One region of the Caldalkalibacillus uzonensis genome, then DNA from elsewhere that is predicted to be linked to it. Evidence: predicted binding sites of a transcription regulator. Region 1 holds the regulator's gene; the other holds the start of a gene.

Region 1 (7,354 bases):
TGTAATTCGTCACGACGGAGGACATATCAATATAAAATTTATGCCAGCGTCCCAGCAGGTGCACCAATCACAAGCCGTCTATCAGCGCACGTCTGTCTCTGAGTCTCCAAAGCATATGGTTTTGGAACGGGCCATGAAACAGCTTGAGCGCTTGGTGGGCTTAGAGAATGTGAAAGACTTTATTTATGAAATTTACGCTTGGTTATATATCAGCCAAAAAAGAAAAGAGATGGGTTTAAAAACCACATCTCAGAGCTTGCATATGATTTTTAAAGGAAACCCAGGCACTGGAAAGACAACAGTGGCCAGGATTTTAAGCCAGATGTTCCAGGACATCGGGGTACTGAGTAAAGGACATCTTGTGGAGGTGGAGCGGGGAGATCTGGTTGGGGAATATATCGGTCATACGGCACAAAAAACACGGGAGACCGTTAAAAAGGCACTGGGGGGGATTTTGTTTATTGATGAAGCTTACTCATTAGCCAGGGGAGGAGACAAGGATTTCGGCAAAGAAGCCATAGACTGCCTGGTTAAGGCCATGGAGGACTACCGGGATCAGTTTATCCTCATTTTGGCCGGATACCCCCAGGAAATGGATTATTTCCTGTCTTCCAATCCAGGGCTGCCATCCCGTTTCCCAATTATGCTGGAGTTTAAAAACTATACCATTGTTGAACTGTTAGCCATTGCTGACATTATGGCCGAAGACCGGGAATACCGGTTGACGGCTCCGGCCAGGAAAAAGCTGCGTCTGATCCTGGAACAGCATATGCGGCTTAACCCTCATAATTTTAGCAACGCCCGTTTTGTACGCAATGTGATTGAGCGGGCTATCAGGGAACATGCTGTGCGGATGCTGTCTTCTGAGCCCCATACCCGTGAAGAGTTAATGACACTCTCTGCTGAAGATTTTATCCTGCAGGAAGACAATACTTACTTCAACTAGCAAAGACAGCCCAGTTTTGATACGATAAAGGATAATGACTTATAAAGGACTGAAGAAAAGAATGGACGAAAAGGCCATATTGGTTGGCTGTCTGTTACCCCATCAACATGAGCGGGAAGTTGAGAGCTCATTGCATGAGCTCTCTTTATTAGCTGAAACAGCACAGGCCCAGGCAGTGAGTACGGTAATCCAGAAGAGGGAACGGGTTGACCCCGCCTATTACATCGGTAAAGGGAAAGTGCTGGAAGTGGACGAGCTGGTTGAGAACCACGAAGCAGATCTTGTCATCTTTAACGATGAGCTGTCACCCAGCCAGGTTAACAACCTTGAACGCCTGCTACCTTGCAAAGTGATTGACCGCACTCAGCTGATTCTGGACATTTTTGCCCTCAGGGCCAGGTCTAAAGAAGGGAAGTTACAGGTAGAACTGGCTCAGTTGAACTATTTATTGCCCCGTATCGTGGGTAAAGGAACGGAGCTGTCCCGACTCGGAGGCGGCATCGGCACCCGCGGTCCTGGTGAGACAAAACTGGAAATGGACCGCCGTCATATCCGCCGCCGGATACGGGATATTAAGCATGAACTGGACAAGATTGTGGCTCACCGGGGACGCTATAGGGCACGGCGCAAAAAACGGGATCTGTTTCAAGTCGCTCTGGTGGGCTATACTAACGCCGGTAAATCAACTCTCCTTAACCAATTAACCCAAGCAGAGGCATATACGGAGAACCAGCTGTTTGCCACTTTAGATCCATTAACCAAGCAAATGCGGTTACCTTCTGGGTACACCGTTCTGTTAACCGACACCGTCGGATTTATTCGGGATCTGCCCACCACGCTCGTTGCTGCATTCCGCTCCACACTCGAAGAAGTCAGAGAGGCAGATCTGATCCTGCATGTGATTGACAGCCATGATGAGGATCATCAGGATCAGATTGAAGTGGTGGAGTCCTTGTTAACGGAGCTTGAGGCCGGACATATTCCCGTTGTGCGGATTTATAATAAAAGAGATCTTCCCCCAGCTCCTGATCTTCTGGTGCGTCCAGAAGATCTGTACATTAGCGCCTTTCATGCTGACGATTGCCGGAAGGTGAGGGCATGTATTGAAACTGTCTTGAAACAAGAGATGCACCTTCATGAGCTGCTGCTTCCTGCCAGTGAAGCCCATCTCATTCCCAAACTGCGACAGGCAGGCTTTGTGGAGCGACTTGACTGGGATGATGAACAGGAAGCCTACCGACTTCATTTGTATTTACCGGCTCATCACCCGTTACAGGAAAAACTAGCCTCCTATCAAATCCGATAATTGGCAATATGATACAGTTAGCAAGGAGACAGGAACACATGAACCTTTATGAGCAACTGAGTTACGGCAAACAATTGCAACCTTACGTGGAACAAGCAGAAGCCAAAATCAGGCCAGTGTTGGATCAGATTCGGCGCACGGTTGAACTGAACCAATGGAAGGTTCTGCATGCTTTTCGTGACCATGAAGTAGGGGATCATCATTTTGCGCCCAGTACGGGTTATGGCTACGATGATATGGGGCGGGAGATACTGGAAAAAGTTTACGCCACCATCTTTCATACAGAGGCCGCTATTGTGCGTCCCCAACTTATTTCAGGCACACATGCCATCGCGACCTGCCTGTTTGGACTGTTAAGACCGGGTGATGAACTGGTTTATATCACTGGTAAGCCGTATGACACCCTGGAGCAGGTGATTGGACAGGCAGCTGAAGGATCACCTGTGCCAGGCTCTTTAGCCGACTTTGGCATTGGTTATCAGGAGGTTTCCTTGACGAAAGAAGGTGAAATTGACCCGGAGGGTATTCAAAGGGTCATCTCCGAACGGACCAAGGTGATCGGCATACAGCGTTCAAGGGGGTATGCGGACCGTCCTTCATTTAACATTGACCAGATCCAGGACATGATTACCCTGGTCAGGAAGGTTAAACCTGACGTGATCATTTTTGTTGATAACTGTTACGGTGAATTTGTGGAGGAGCGGGAACCGACTCAGGTCGGAGCGGATATCATGGCTGGTTCATTGATTAAAAATCCCGGGGGTGGTTTGGTTCGCAGCGGAGGGTATATCGTTGGCAAACAAACACTGATCGAACGGGTAGGCACCCGCCTGTTCGCACCTGGCATTGGCTTAGAAGGAGGCGCTAATCTGAATACGCTTCCCGAGATGTATCAAGGCCTGTTTCTTGCCCCACATATCGTGGGAGAGGCATTAAAAGGTGCCATCTTTTCCTCCGCTTTACTGGCAGATCTAGGATTTCAAACCACCCCAGTATGGGATGAAAAAAGAACCGATTTGATTCAATCCATCCAATTTAACTCCAGGGAAAAATTAATTGCCTTCTGCCAGGGGATCCAAAAAGCGTCTCCCATTAATGCTCATGTTGTTCCCTACCCCAGCCCAATGCCCGGATACGAGGATGAGATTATTATGGCAGCAGGCACTTTTATCCAAGGGGCTAGTATTGAGCTTTCAGCTGATGGCCCGTTGCGCCCCCCGTATTTAGGTTTTGTCCAGGGCGGTTTGACCTATGAGCATGTTAAGATCGGCATCCTTACAGCGCTTAACGAGCTATTGGAAAAAGATTTGTTAAACATTTAGATTTTTGGAGTCCAACACTTGGACTCTTTTTATGTAAAAATACTTAACATCATATTGACAACATAGTTTACTTCACGTACACTAGGGATAGGTTAAAGATTCAAACAATTTTTTAACAAGGGCTTGGATTTTAATATAGTGGAGGCGATCTTGATGACCCAAGAGATTCGTCGCAATATGGCCCTTTTTCCCATTGGGATTGTGATGAAGCTGACCGATTTAACCGCCCGGCAGATTAGGTATTATGAAGAGCAGGGATTAATCAAGCCTGCACGCAATAAAGGAAATCAGCGCATTTTTTCTTTAAACGATATTGACCGTTTGTTGGAGATTAAAGAGTTAATTGACCAGGGAGTCAATATCGCTGGCATTAAGGCGATTTACGAAAATAAAAAAGCGCCTGAAGCCAATCTGGTACCGGAAGAAACTGAAAACAAGAAAAAGAAGCGTGACTTGACAGACGAAGAAGTTCACAGATTGCTAAAACAGGAGTTATTAAGCGGCTTATCAAAAGAAAAAGCGTCCCTCATCCAAGGGGAATTGTCCCGCTTTTTCCGGTCCTGATCCTTTCGCTCATTTCTTCTGTGTTCTATTTTTTAAAAATAGATTCATCATCACTAGGGAGGGGAACCTGCTGTGACTAAGAACTACACCAAAGATGACATTTTAAGAATGGCAGAGGAGGAAAATGTCCGCTTTATCCGTCTCCAGTTTACGGACTTGTTGGGAACCATTAAAAACGTAGAGATTCCCGTCAGCCAGCTGCCTAAAGCACTGGACAACAAAATGATGTTTGATGGTTCATCCATTGAAGGATTTGTCCGTATTGAAGAATCGGACATGTATCTGTATCCTGAACTGGATACCTGGATGATCTTCCCCTGGATTACGGATGAAGGTAAGGTGGCCCGTTTGATTTGTGATGTTTATAATCCGGACGGTACACCTTTTGCCGGAGATCCGCGCGGCGTATTGAAACGGGTGCTTAAACAAGCTCAGGATATGGGCTTTTCAACGATGAATGTTGGTCCTGAGCCGGAATTCTTCCTGTTTAAGACCAATGAAAATTTAGAACCTACATTGGACGTCAATGATGACGGTGGCTACTTTGACTTGGCACCCCTTGATCTGGGTGAAAACTGCCGCCGGGATATTGTATTGACCCTGGAAAAAATGGGCTTTGAAATAGAAGCTTCTCACCACGAAGTGGCGCCAGGCCAGCACGAAATTGACTTTAAATATGCTGATGCTGTGACAGCTGCAGATTACATCCAAACTTTTAAATTAGTGGTTAAAACAATCGCCAGGAAACACGGTTTGCACGCCACTTTTATGCCCAAACCCATCTATGGTATTAACGGGTCTGGCATGCACTGCCATCTGTCCTTATTCCGCGGCAATGAGAATGCCTTTTATGACGAAAACGATCCATTGGGTTTAAGTGAAACTGCAAAGCATTTTTTGGCTGGGCTCTTAAAACACGCCAAAGCATTCGCTGCCATTACCAATCCGACTGTCAACTCATATAAACGTTTGGTTCCTGGCTATGAGGCGCCGTGCTACATTGCCTGGTCTGCCAAAAACCGCAGCCCGTTGATTCGTATTCCTGCTTCACGCGGATTGAGCACCCGTGTGGAATTGCGTAATCCTGACCCTGCTGCCAATCCGTACTTAGCGCTGGCGGCCATGCTTGCCGCTGGTTTGGACGGTATCAAGAACAAGCTGCCTTTACCAGAGGCCACAGACCGTAATATTTATGTCATGAATGAACAAGATCGTGCTGAAGCGGGTATTGAAAGCTTACCATCCACATTAAAAGAAGCGATTGATGAGCTGAAACAAGATGAAGTGATCGTCAATGCATTGGGTGAACATGCTTTTACACACTTTGTTGAGGCCAAAGAAATCGAATGGGATATGTTCAGAACTCAAGTCCATCCTTGGGAAAGAGATCAATACATGACCCAATATTAACAATGAAGGGGAACAGCCAGTGCTGTTCCCCTCATCGTTTTGCGGTTTATTTAGTGAATATGGCGAAAAACCCCGATTACTTTACCCAAGATGGTCACGTCTTTAAGGATGATGGGCTCCAGTGCAGCGTTTTCCGGCTGTAGGCGGATCACATTTTTCTCTTTGAAAAACCGTTTTACAGTAGCCTCATCTTCCTCAGTCATAGCCACGACAATATCGCCGTTGTCAGCATAATTTTGTTTGCGGACAATGACATAGTCCCGGTCATAGATACCCGCTTCAATCATACTGTCACCCTGGACAACGAGCATAAACAACTCACTGGGGTCAGTGGCAAATTTATCTGGCAGTGGAAAATATTCTTCAATATTTTCCACTGCTGTGATGGGTTGTCCCGCTGTGACTTTCCCGATCACCGGCACATAAGTGGTGCTAATCGATTCGGGTTGAGGCTGGGTGCGCATGTCATCGTCCAAAACTTCAATGGCTCTGGGTTTGGTGGGATTACGGCGTATATATCCCTTTTTCTCGAGCCGGGACAAGTGACCATGGACAGTAGAGCTGGAAGCCAATCCTACTGCTTCACCGATTTCACGGACTGATGGAGGATACCCTTTTTCCCGCACTTCCTTTTTAATAAAATCCAGGATCAGCTTTTGGCGTTTGGATAATGTGGACATCAATTTTCACCTCAATACCAAGAAATAAAATGCACACAAGAAAACTGGACGAATGAAGATGGTAAGTTTTAACTATGTATACTTATGAGATATTATATCAAATGTAAGGGACGAATACAAACGTAAGTTCGAGTGATGTGGATTATCGATTGACGAAATCATTTAAAAGTATTACTGTAATAATATGGACATTCTTAAGCAAAGGGGATCGATATGCTATCCAAGGCAAAACTAGACCGGATTAACCAGTTGGCACAAAAAGCAAAGCAAAAAGGGCTAACAGCAGAGGAGAAGGAAGAGCAAGCTCAGCTGCGCCAAGAATATATCCAGTCCTTCCGTTCTTCATTCAAAAGTAATTTAATGGGTTTAAAAGTGATTGACCCAACAGGAAGAGATGTAACACCAGATAAGTTGAAAAAAGAACAACAGAGATATAAAAAACAACATTAAATCAAAGGAGTGGCAACAGACAAAATGAATAGAGAAAGCAGACGGAAGTTGCTCTTTTTCACCGCTTGTATGATGGTACTGGTCTTGGCTGCCTGTGGCCAGGGAACAATCGATACGCAAACGGGAGCAGGAGATGCAGAAGAAACGGGCCAGGAAACAGAAGAAGAAACTGTAGCAAACGAATCAAGTGAAGAGGAAGCTGGTACAGAAGAACAGGATGAAGCCGAGAACGGCAATAACGAACAACAGGGTGAAATTGTGACCATGACTTTTTACTATACGGATGAAGACTTGTTAGAATTAGTCGAAGAGCAACATGAAGTGATGTTTGAAGACGAAGAGGGGAAAATGCGCGCCGTTTGGGATCATTTACAACATCCACAGACAGATAAGGCCATTGCCCTGTGGGAAAATTTTAGTCTGAATGATATGAGATTGGAAGGTTCGACCTTAGTTATCGATGTATCCATGCATGAAGGTGTTTATTTTGGTTCAAGTGCAGAAGGATTTGCGATCCAAACACTGTTGCAGACATTCGCCCAAGTCGACGGTATTGAACAGATTCAATTATTGGTTGATGGAGAAAAACAAGAAACACTGGCTGGTCATATCAGTATTGAAGAACCTATTTCGGTAGATACTGAAGTCTATTCTACCCAGTAAGTTATTCAAAAAC
Region 2 (7,354 bases), on a different contig from region 1:
AAGGTATCCTGGTTAACACGGTCTGCCCGGGACGCATTGCCACCGACCGTCTCCAGGCCTTGGATCAAGCCAAAGCTGAACGGGAAGGTAAAACACTGGAACAAGTACAGCAAGAATCCTTACAGGACATCCCCTTAAAGCGGTATGGTGAACCCCATGAATTCGGACAGCTGGTTGCCTACTTGCTCTCACCGGCCAACACCTATTTAACCGGTTCCACATACATGGTAGACGGCGGAATGGTTAAAGCCCTGTAGATGATAAAAAATGACTCGCTGGCCTGTTAAAAAAGTTTTATTGGTCATAAACTGATGATAGAGTATCTAAAGGGGTGAAGCAGATGGAAGAAACAAAAGACAAAGGTGTTGTGCGTATTGCGGATGATGTTGTGGCAGTCATAGCCAGTATAGCTACACTGGATACAGAAGGGATCACGAGCATGTCTGGCGGCATTGTGGAAGGCTTTGCCAGACGGGTGAGTGGTAAACAGGTCCACAAAGGCGTGCAAGTAAACATCAACAATAACGAAGCGGCCATCCATTTGAGAGTGATCGTCCAGTACGGCCAAAAAATTGATGATGTGTGCCGCAATGTACAGCGTAACGTGAAAGAAGCGGTAGAAAATATGACCGGTTTGTACGTTAACGAAGTGAATGTCCGTGTGGAAGGCGTCGATTTCGCCAAGCCGTCTGAACAGCAAGAGAACCAGGAAAGCTGACGCACATGCTCAAACAATAAGGAGCCTGTCTAACTTTCAAAAACTTGGATTAAAATATTAACCTGGTTCATGACAAAAAATGACCTTCCTTGTCAGGAGGTCATTTTTGATTAGACGCATGTTAATGAGCAGTATGTTCTTCTTCTTTCTCTTCCTTGACTTTAAGCAGCTTGTTTAATTCGGCCAGCTTTTCCTTGGCCCGGTTTAAGGCATGTTTGGGGAAATCATGATCATAGGCGACACCATGGGGAAAGGTATGGACCCCGATGTAAGGTTCACCGATCTTTACAATAGCATGGCCGCTGTCCTCAATAATCCCTTCCACCACTTCAGCGGGAACACGGATATAGTATGTTTTTCCATCTTTGCTATCCACATATTTATAATCATAGGTGGCTCGTTTATAATCCCAGGCCCAGCGTACAAAACCGACATGTTCCATAGCTACGTCCAGGTCCCGGATGGCAATTTCCTTGCCTTCCAATCCTGTATCCATAATGATCATAACGATTCCTCCTTTATCCCGTCTCATCTTTATTTATCATAGTATGAATGGCTTGAAGATGCAAATGCTTAATTTTTTCATGTATGATTTTTTTCACTTTGGACAGGTTAATATTGAACCGATTTTAGCAGGAAAAAAAGGAGGTTATAACATGGCCCAACAAACGGTAAGTGATATCATGACCCGTCAGGTCAACTGTTGTATTCCTGAAGACAATATCTATGAAGCAGCTGTTAAAATGAAAACATGGGATGTAGGGGTTATTCCAGTTGTTTCCAATGACCAGCTGCTGGGGGTCATAACGGACCGGGATATTGTTATTCGTGGAGTAGCCGAACGGAAACCCAATTCCACCCAAGTGACAGAAATCATGACCGCCGATGTGATTTGTTGTAGTCCTGACACCACAGTAGATGAAGCAGCTGAACTGATGTCCCGACACCAAATTCGCCGCTTGCCTGTTGTGGAGGGCAATAAGTTGGTAGGGATTGTGGCGTTGGGTGATTTGGCTGTCCGTGATAATTATGATGATGAAGCAGAAGTTGCCCTGAGTGAGATCTCCGAAAGACGGGGCGAAACCGATACCCACTCTCCCACATACGAATCTTAAATTTGTCCCCTTATCTCCTGCCCTTAGCACAATGCACACTTGAGTCTGCCTGGCAGACTCATTTTTTGCTTGAAAAAAGAACATATGTTCGTATATAATGTTTGTAACGTAAAAAAAGGGTAAAAATAATAACAGAAGCGGAGTTTGACGGTATGATCACTAATTCTAAAGAATATCAATTATTTACGGAGTTGTTAAAGCAATATACCGTTTTGCAAATTCTGTTAAAAGTAATTCCGTTGGAAGTGAAGGAACTGCACCACTCCAGATTAAAATTATCTCGTTTGTACTGCCGGATATTAGAGAGGATTCATCAGCAGGTGGAAAAAGATATACATCAACTGCGCCGTCAAATCACTCAGTTGGGCGGATGCATTATTTCCGAACAGCAGGAAAGGACGTTCCGGCTGGTCACCACTAAATTTCGGGGATACTTGTATCAGCATCGCTATACCAATGATGTGCTGCGGGGGGAGTGTGAAAAGCTGCTGTTTTGTTACCTGACTGGAGAGAGAGGAGGAGAGAGATGAAGCTGTGGCGGGGTATTGTGCTGGGCCTGATTGTTGGCAGTTTGATTCATCTGTGGCTGGTAGGATGGGAGACGTGGTCTGACAGCTGGCAGATAAAGTGGAATAAGGTTCGTGAACTCCCGGCAGTAATGGTGGACCATTACCTTTCAGTGCCCCAACGCATACCGGCAGAAGAACGGGAAGAAACACTTCCCGTTGAATCTGTGCAGAATAAGGAAACAACGGAGAAACATACCGCGGAGGCAGGTTTTTATTCAATCTCTGATCCCGGACTGTATGTGGCCTTGGGGATGACAGCGGCTGAAGTCAGGGAAAAATGGGGTAACCCAGAGCGCATTGATCCCAGTGCTTATGGTTATGAGTGGTGGATTTATAATCATGATTGGGAAGCATATGTGCAGATAGGAATAAAAGATAACCAGGTGAATACCGTTTATACCAATGCCCCCGGCTGGCAATGGAAAGACTGGCGTGTGGGGCAGGAGAGAGAAGAGTGGGCAGGAGCTTGGTCAGAACAGGAAGAATATACGTTTACGTATCAATGGGGCTATTATTCGTTTGTGCTCTCGGAAGATGACATACGGGAGAGGCCTCTTTATCTGGAAGACGATTTCGCTGTACAGCTGTATATAGATCTTCATGGAGGGGAAAGCATTGCTGGTATACGCTTGATGGATTTGGAGACCCTCCTGTTGCACCGGCCCTATACCCTGAAATATGTTGGTTCACTGCCTGAACCTTCTCCCTTAAATGAACAGGAACGGCAGGCCGTCGACCAAGCCAATGAGCGGCAAATTTTTGATATGGTTAACGTCACCCGCACCATGATCAAATTGACTCCTTTTGATTGGCATGATGGCGTGGCGGATGTCGCACGGAGACACAGCCAGGACATGCTGGAAAATAACTATTTCGACCACTACTCTCCCCATTATGGGGACCTGGGAGAACGTCTTCAGCGTGGAGGCGTCACCTTTGCCAAAGCAGGAGAAAACATTGCCTGGAACTATGTGGATGCCGCTGATGTTCATCATGGCTGGCTAAATAGTCCCGGTCACCGGCAAAATATTGTTGAACCGGCCTTTACGCATTTGGGAGTGGGTGTGGTGGATAAATACTATACGCAAAATTTTGTCAAACAATAACCCTCGGAATAAATCGTCCGAGGTTTTTATCGATTGGAAGTCAGTTTTGCTTGAGAAGCTTTTTAATGCGGCGGGGGCAGTTGGTAAACAGTCCATCCACCTCATATTGTTGGCACAGCGCTAGTTGGGATTTCCGTTCAACGACATAGGGGAAAATGTAATACCCTTCTTGCTGAAGGGGGCGCAGATTTTCTCCCACTAACGAGACATGGGGATGAACGGAATATAGGTCGAGCTGGCGCCATTCATCAGTGGTAAAAAAGGGCAGCAGTGTTCCCCAACATAACAGTCCGCGCCGAATGTGAGGTGCCATGTAGAGGCAAGTTTCCAGACTATCGACTCTGAAAGAGGACAAAATGACCTTGTTGTCCATCTGGTAACGCTGGACCAAGTCAATCACGCTTTGTTCCAATCCCGGGTAATCAATTAAGTGATTTTTGAGTTCAATATGAAGGGTAACCGGCTGATCTTGTAGCAGGTGCAGCACCTCTTCAAGCAGAGGAACATGGGTTCCTTTGAAGCGAGGATGAAACCACTCCCCAGCATCCAATCGGCGAATCTCGGCATACGGCGTATCATAAACAAATCCGCTCCCATTAGTGGTGCGGCCTAACCATTCATCGTGGAAGACAATAACCTGACTGTCTTTTGTCATTTGCACGTCAATTTCAATGGCTTCAATCTGATCTCTTACGGCTTGTTTGATCGCAGGTAATGTATTTTCCGGTGCAAGCTGGGATGAGCCTCTGTGCGCGATAATGATCATGGATGCGGATTCCTCTCTATGATGTGTTTACACCCATGAGTAGTTTATGGAACATATCTGCATGGTGTTCCATAAGATGATACTAGTTAACAAGCATATACCAGTAAGGAGTGCGCATCATGGCTAACCAAAAGAAGTGGGTCAACCCGGCCCGGCAGCATGTGTCAAACAGAAGCGGAAACCGGGACGCACGCCTTATGCACCACACGAGAGTAAAAGAGCAGCAGGGGCAGCGTAACCGAACGAAGAAAAGAAAAGCAGGCTCTCCCATTAACCACACTGGTGTGATCTCCCCGGATATCATTTTATTTAATCATCTTACCCGCTTAGCCCGGCAGATAGATTTAAACAAATTTGCACATAAACTGGCTGAGGTCAATCAAGTGGTAGAGCAGGTCAATGTGCTGCTCAGGCAATTGCATGGTGGAACCGGTACTCACGCCCCTGTGACCCATCCCTATCCCCGTCCTCATCCAGGGACTGACCGGTCCCAATATTATTCCTATCCTCGTGCTCCCATTCAGAGCGGGGTGACACGACCTGATTATCATGGGGGCTGGACAACGGGAAGGCCGACTATTCGATAAGGAGTCGTTGCCAACATGAGTAGCCGGATAGCCGATTTATATCGTAAACTAAAGCATCGTATTGTCTCCATCGAAGGCATGAAAGCCGGTCCTGAAAGAGAGGACTTACTCTTATCTCCCTACTTTTTTTTCCCTGAACGGGAGGAACGCAAAGTTAGTTACGGAAGCGGCATGATTATTCATCCCAAAGGATATATTTTAACCTGCTATCACGTGGTGGCCGGGATAAGGGCAGCAAAAGTCAAATGGGGAAAACGCCCGGAACTTTATCAGGCCAAGCTGGTTTGGGCCCAGCAAGACAAGGATGTGGCTGTGCTCAAAATCAACCCCTCCAAAAAGTTGCCTACGGTCACCTTTTGTAAAGATGCCCATGTTGGCGAACGTGTTTTTGCCATTGGCAATCCCTTTGGCTTTGAACATACATTAACGATGGGCATATTAAGTGGGAAGGAGCGGACAGTATCTACGGCCAATAACGAATATGAAGGCATGTTACAAACCGATGCCACCTTAAATCCTGGGAACAGCGGCGGGCCCTTGTTCAATACCAAAGGCCAGGTGATCGGAATGAACGCCATCATTATTCAATCTCACCAAAGTATGGGCTTTGCTATCCCTACCAGAACGTTCCTGCCGCTGATCCAGAAATACCTTCCCAAGACAATATCCTCAGATTCTGGATAATTAAGATCTCAGATTAAATCTTAGATTAGGAAGGTGTTAGAAAAAAACCCCGGCATATCATGACCGGGGTCTTTTGGTACTAACGGGGTTTAAGACCTGACCCATTCTACTTTAACCGGAAGATCTGTTTTGGGCAGGCGGTAGACGGCAGTGGGGTAAGTAATCACCTGGATTACGAAGTCATCCGGAGCCGGCCTGATCTCTTTAGCTTTGATCAGTATATAGGCTTTCCCGTTTTTCTCCCTCTCTTCGGCATCGACCACTTTAATGCTGTATCCGCCTGTAGGCCGCTCTCCTGTGGCCAGCAGGATGTAGGTATGTGTGTCGTCCGAAACGGTAAGTACGCCTCCTGTTTTGCGGATCTCTTCAAGTTTTTCTTCAATCCAGTGTGGAAAATCAGCGGCTGAAAGGTTCATATCCCTCTCTCCTTTCGTTTAAACTATATAAAAGAAAACGTTATGTTGCAATCGATAGAAAGGTGAAAACAATGAACTATCTTGCTGACCGGCCACTTGTGATACAACCTGACCGTACCATCTATGTGGAAGTTAACCATCCCCAATTTGAAGAAGTGCGTCAAAAGCTGCATCTGTTTAGTGAATTAATCAAGAGCCCAGATTATATACATACCTATCGCATCACATCTTTATCCTTGTGGCATGCTGCTGCCCAGGGCCAACGGGCAGAAGCTATTATTGCTTTTTTGCAAGATTATGCTAAGTTCCCCTTAACCACTGATCTAAAACAATCTATCCGGGAAGATATGGCCAAGTATGGACGGCTGATTCTTGTCTCCCATGCTGGTCATTTATATTTAATGGCTGACAAAGTTGAAGAATTGTTGGCGGTCGTTGATTATCCGTCATTATCATCCTGTTTCCTTGGTGAGCCCAGACCAGTGGTATGGAGCAATGAACGGAAGTGGGGAGTGGTTGCCAGACCTGACAAGAGGGGAGAGCTTAAACAACAGTGCATCCGCCTTGGCCACCCTGTCAAAGACGAAGCAGGTTATGATGACGGAGAACCTCTGCCCTGCTCCTTCGTTTCCTGTTTGCCTGACGGTACGCCGTTTCGATTACGGGATTACCAGCGCGAGGCGGTGAACGCTTTTTTTGGTGCTGATTCAGCTTATGGCGGTCAAGGCGTATTGGTGCTTCCTTGCGGAGCTGGAAAGACGGTGATCGGCATTGCGGCTCTGGTCAGGCAGCAATGTGCCACCCTTATAATGACGAACAATGCAACCTCTGTCAGGCAATGGAAAAGGGAAATATTAGAAAAAACCACACTGACGGAAAATGAAGTGGGAGAGTATACGTCGCAGGTTAAAGAGCTAAAACCGGTGACGGTAACCACTTATCACATGCTCACCTACCGTCCAGCCCAAACCGAGTCCTTTGGTCATTTGCATCTCTTCAGGTACAGGCGGTGGGGCTTAATTATCTATGATGAAGTGCACCTGTTGCCAGCCCCTGTATTCCGGGTCACGGCAGAGCTTCAATCTACCCGCCGTCTGGGACTGACAGCTACGTTAGTGCGAGAAGATGGACGGGAAGAAGATGTGTTCAGTCTGATTGGACCCAAACGCTATGATTTGCCCTGGAAATATCTTGAACAAGAGGGGCATATTGCCCAGGCCACTTGTACCGAAATAAGGGTCGGTCTGGATCCATTTTTAAAAGAGGCCTATCACTTGGCCCCAGAGCGGCACAAAATGCGCATCGCCCAGGAGAATCCGAACAAAGTGGCCGTTGTTCAAGAAGTGTTGGACAAGCACCGGGATGACCAGGTGCTGATTATCGGCCAATATGT

Evidence for each region. Region 1 encodes LexA, which represses DNA repair genes until DNA is damaged. Its sites were predicted from a motif close to CGAACATATGTTCG; they were not measured.
Region 2: a site for LexA is predicted at 1,911-1,924, ahead of J2S00_RS15300 (YhjD family protein). Genes of this name have one in related genera too.

The regions. Positions count from the first base shown of each region.
Region 1 covers NZ_JAUSUQ010000001.1:142,586-149,939, forward strand. The annotation lists gene spoVK (stage V sporulation protein K) at 1-946, shown strand, start outside; gene hflX (GTPase HflX) at 981-2,252, shown strand; gene J2S00_RS00720 (methionine gamma-lyase family protein) at 2,291-3,574, shown strand; gene J2S00_RS00725 (MerR family transcriptional regulator) at 3,728-4,138, shown strand; gene glnA (type I glutamate--ammonia ligase) at 4,247-5,548, shown strand; gene lexA (transcriptional repressor LexA) at 5,599-6,228, opposite strand; gene J2S00_RS00740 (DUF896 domain-containing protein) at 6,442-6,678, shown strand; gene J2S00_RS00745 (GerMN domain-containing protein) at 6,703-7,341, shown strand.
Region 2 covers NZ_JAUSUQ010000013.1:8,477-15,830, reverse strand. The annotation lists gene J2S00_RS15320 (SDR family oxidoreductase) at 1-257, shown strand, start outside; gene J2S00_RS15315 (Asp23/Gls24 family envelope stress response protein) at 341-718, shown strand; gene J2S00_RS15310 (YugN family protein) at 840-1,223, opposite strand; gene J2S00_RS15305 (CBS domain-containing protein) at 1,375-1,833, shown strand; gene J2S00_RS15300 (YhjD family protein) at 1,986-2,363, shown strand; gene J2S00_RS15295 (CAP domain-containing protein) at 2,360-3,508, shown strand; gene J2S00_RS15290 (glycerophosphodiester phosphodiesterase family protein) at 3,549-4,274, opposite strand; gene J2S00_RS15285 (hypothetical protein) at 4,394-4,861, shown strand; gene J2S00_RS15280 (S1C family serine protease) at 4,877-5,545, shown strand; gene J2S00_RS15275 (protease complex subunit PrcB family protein) at 5,635-5,961, opposite strand; gene J2S00_RS15270 (DNA repair helicase XPB) at 6,033-7,354, shown strand, end outside.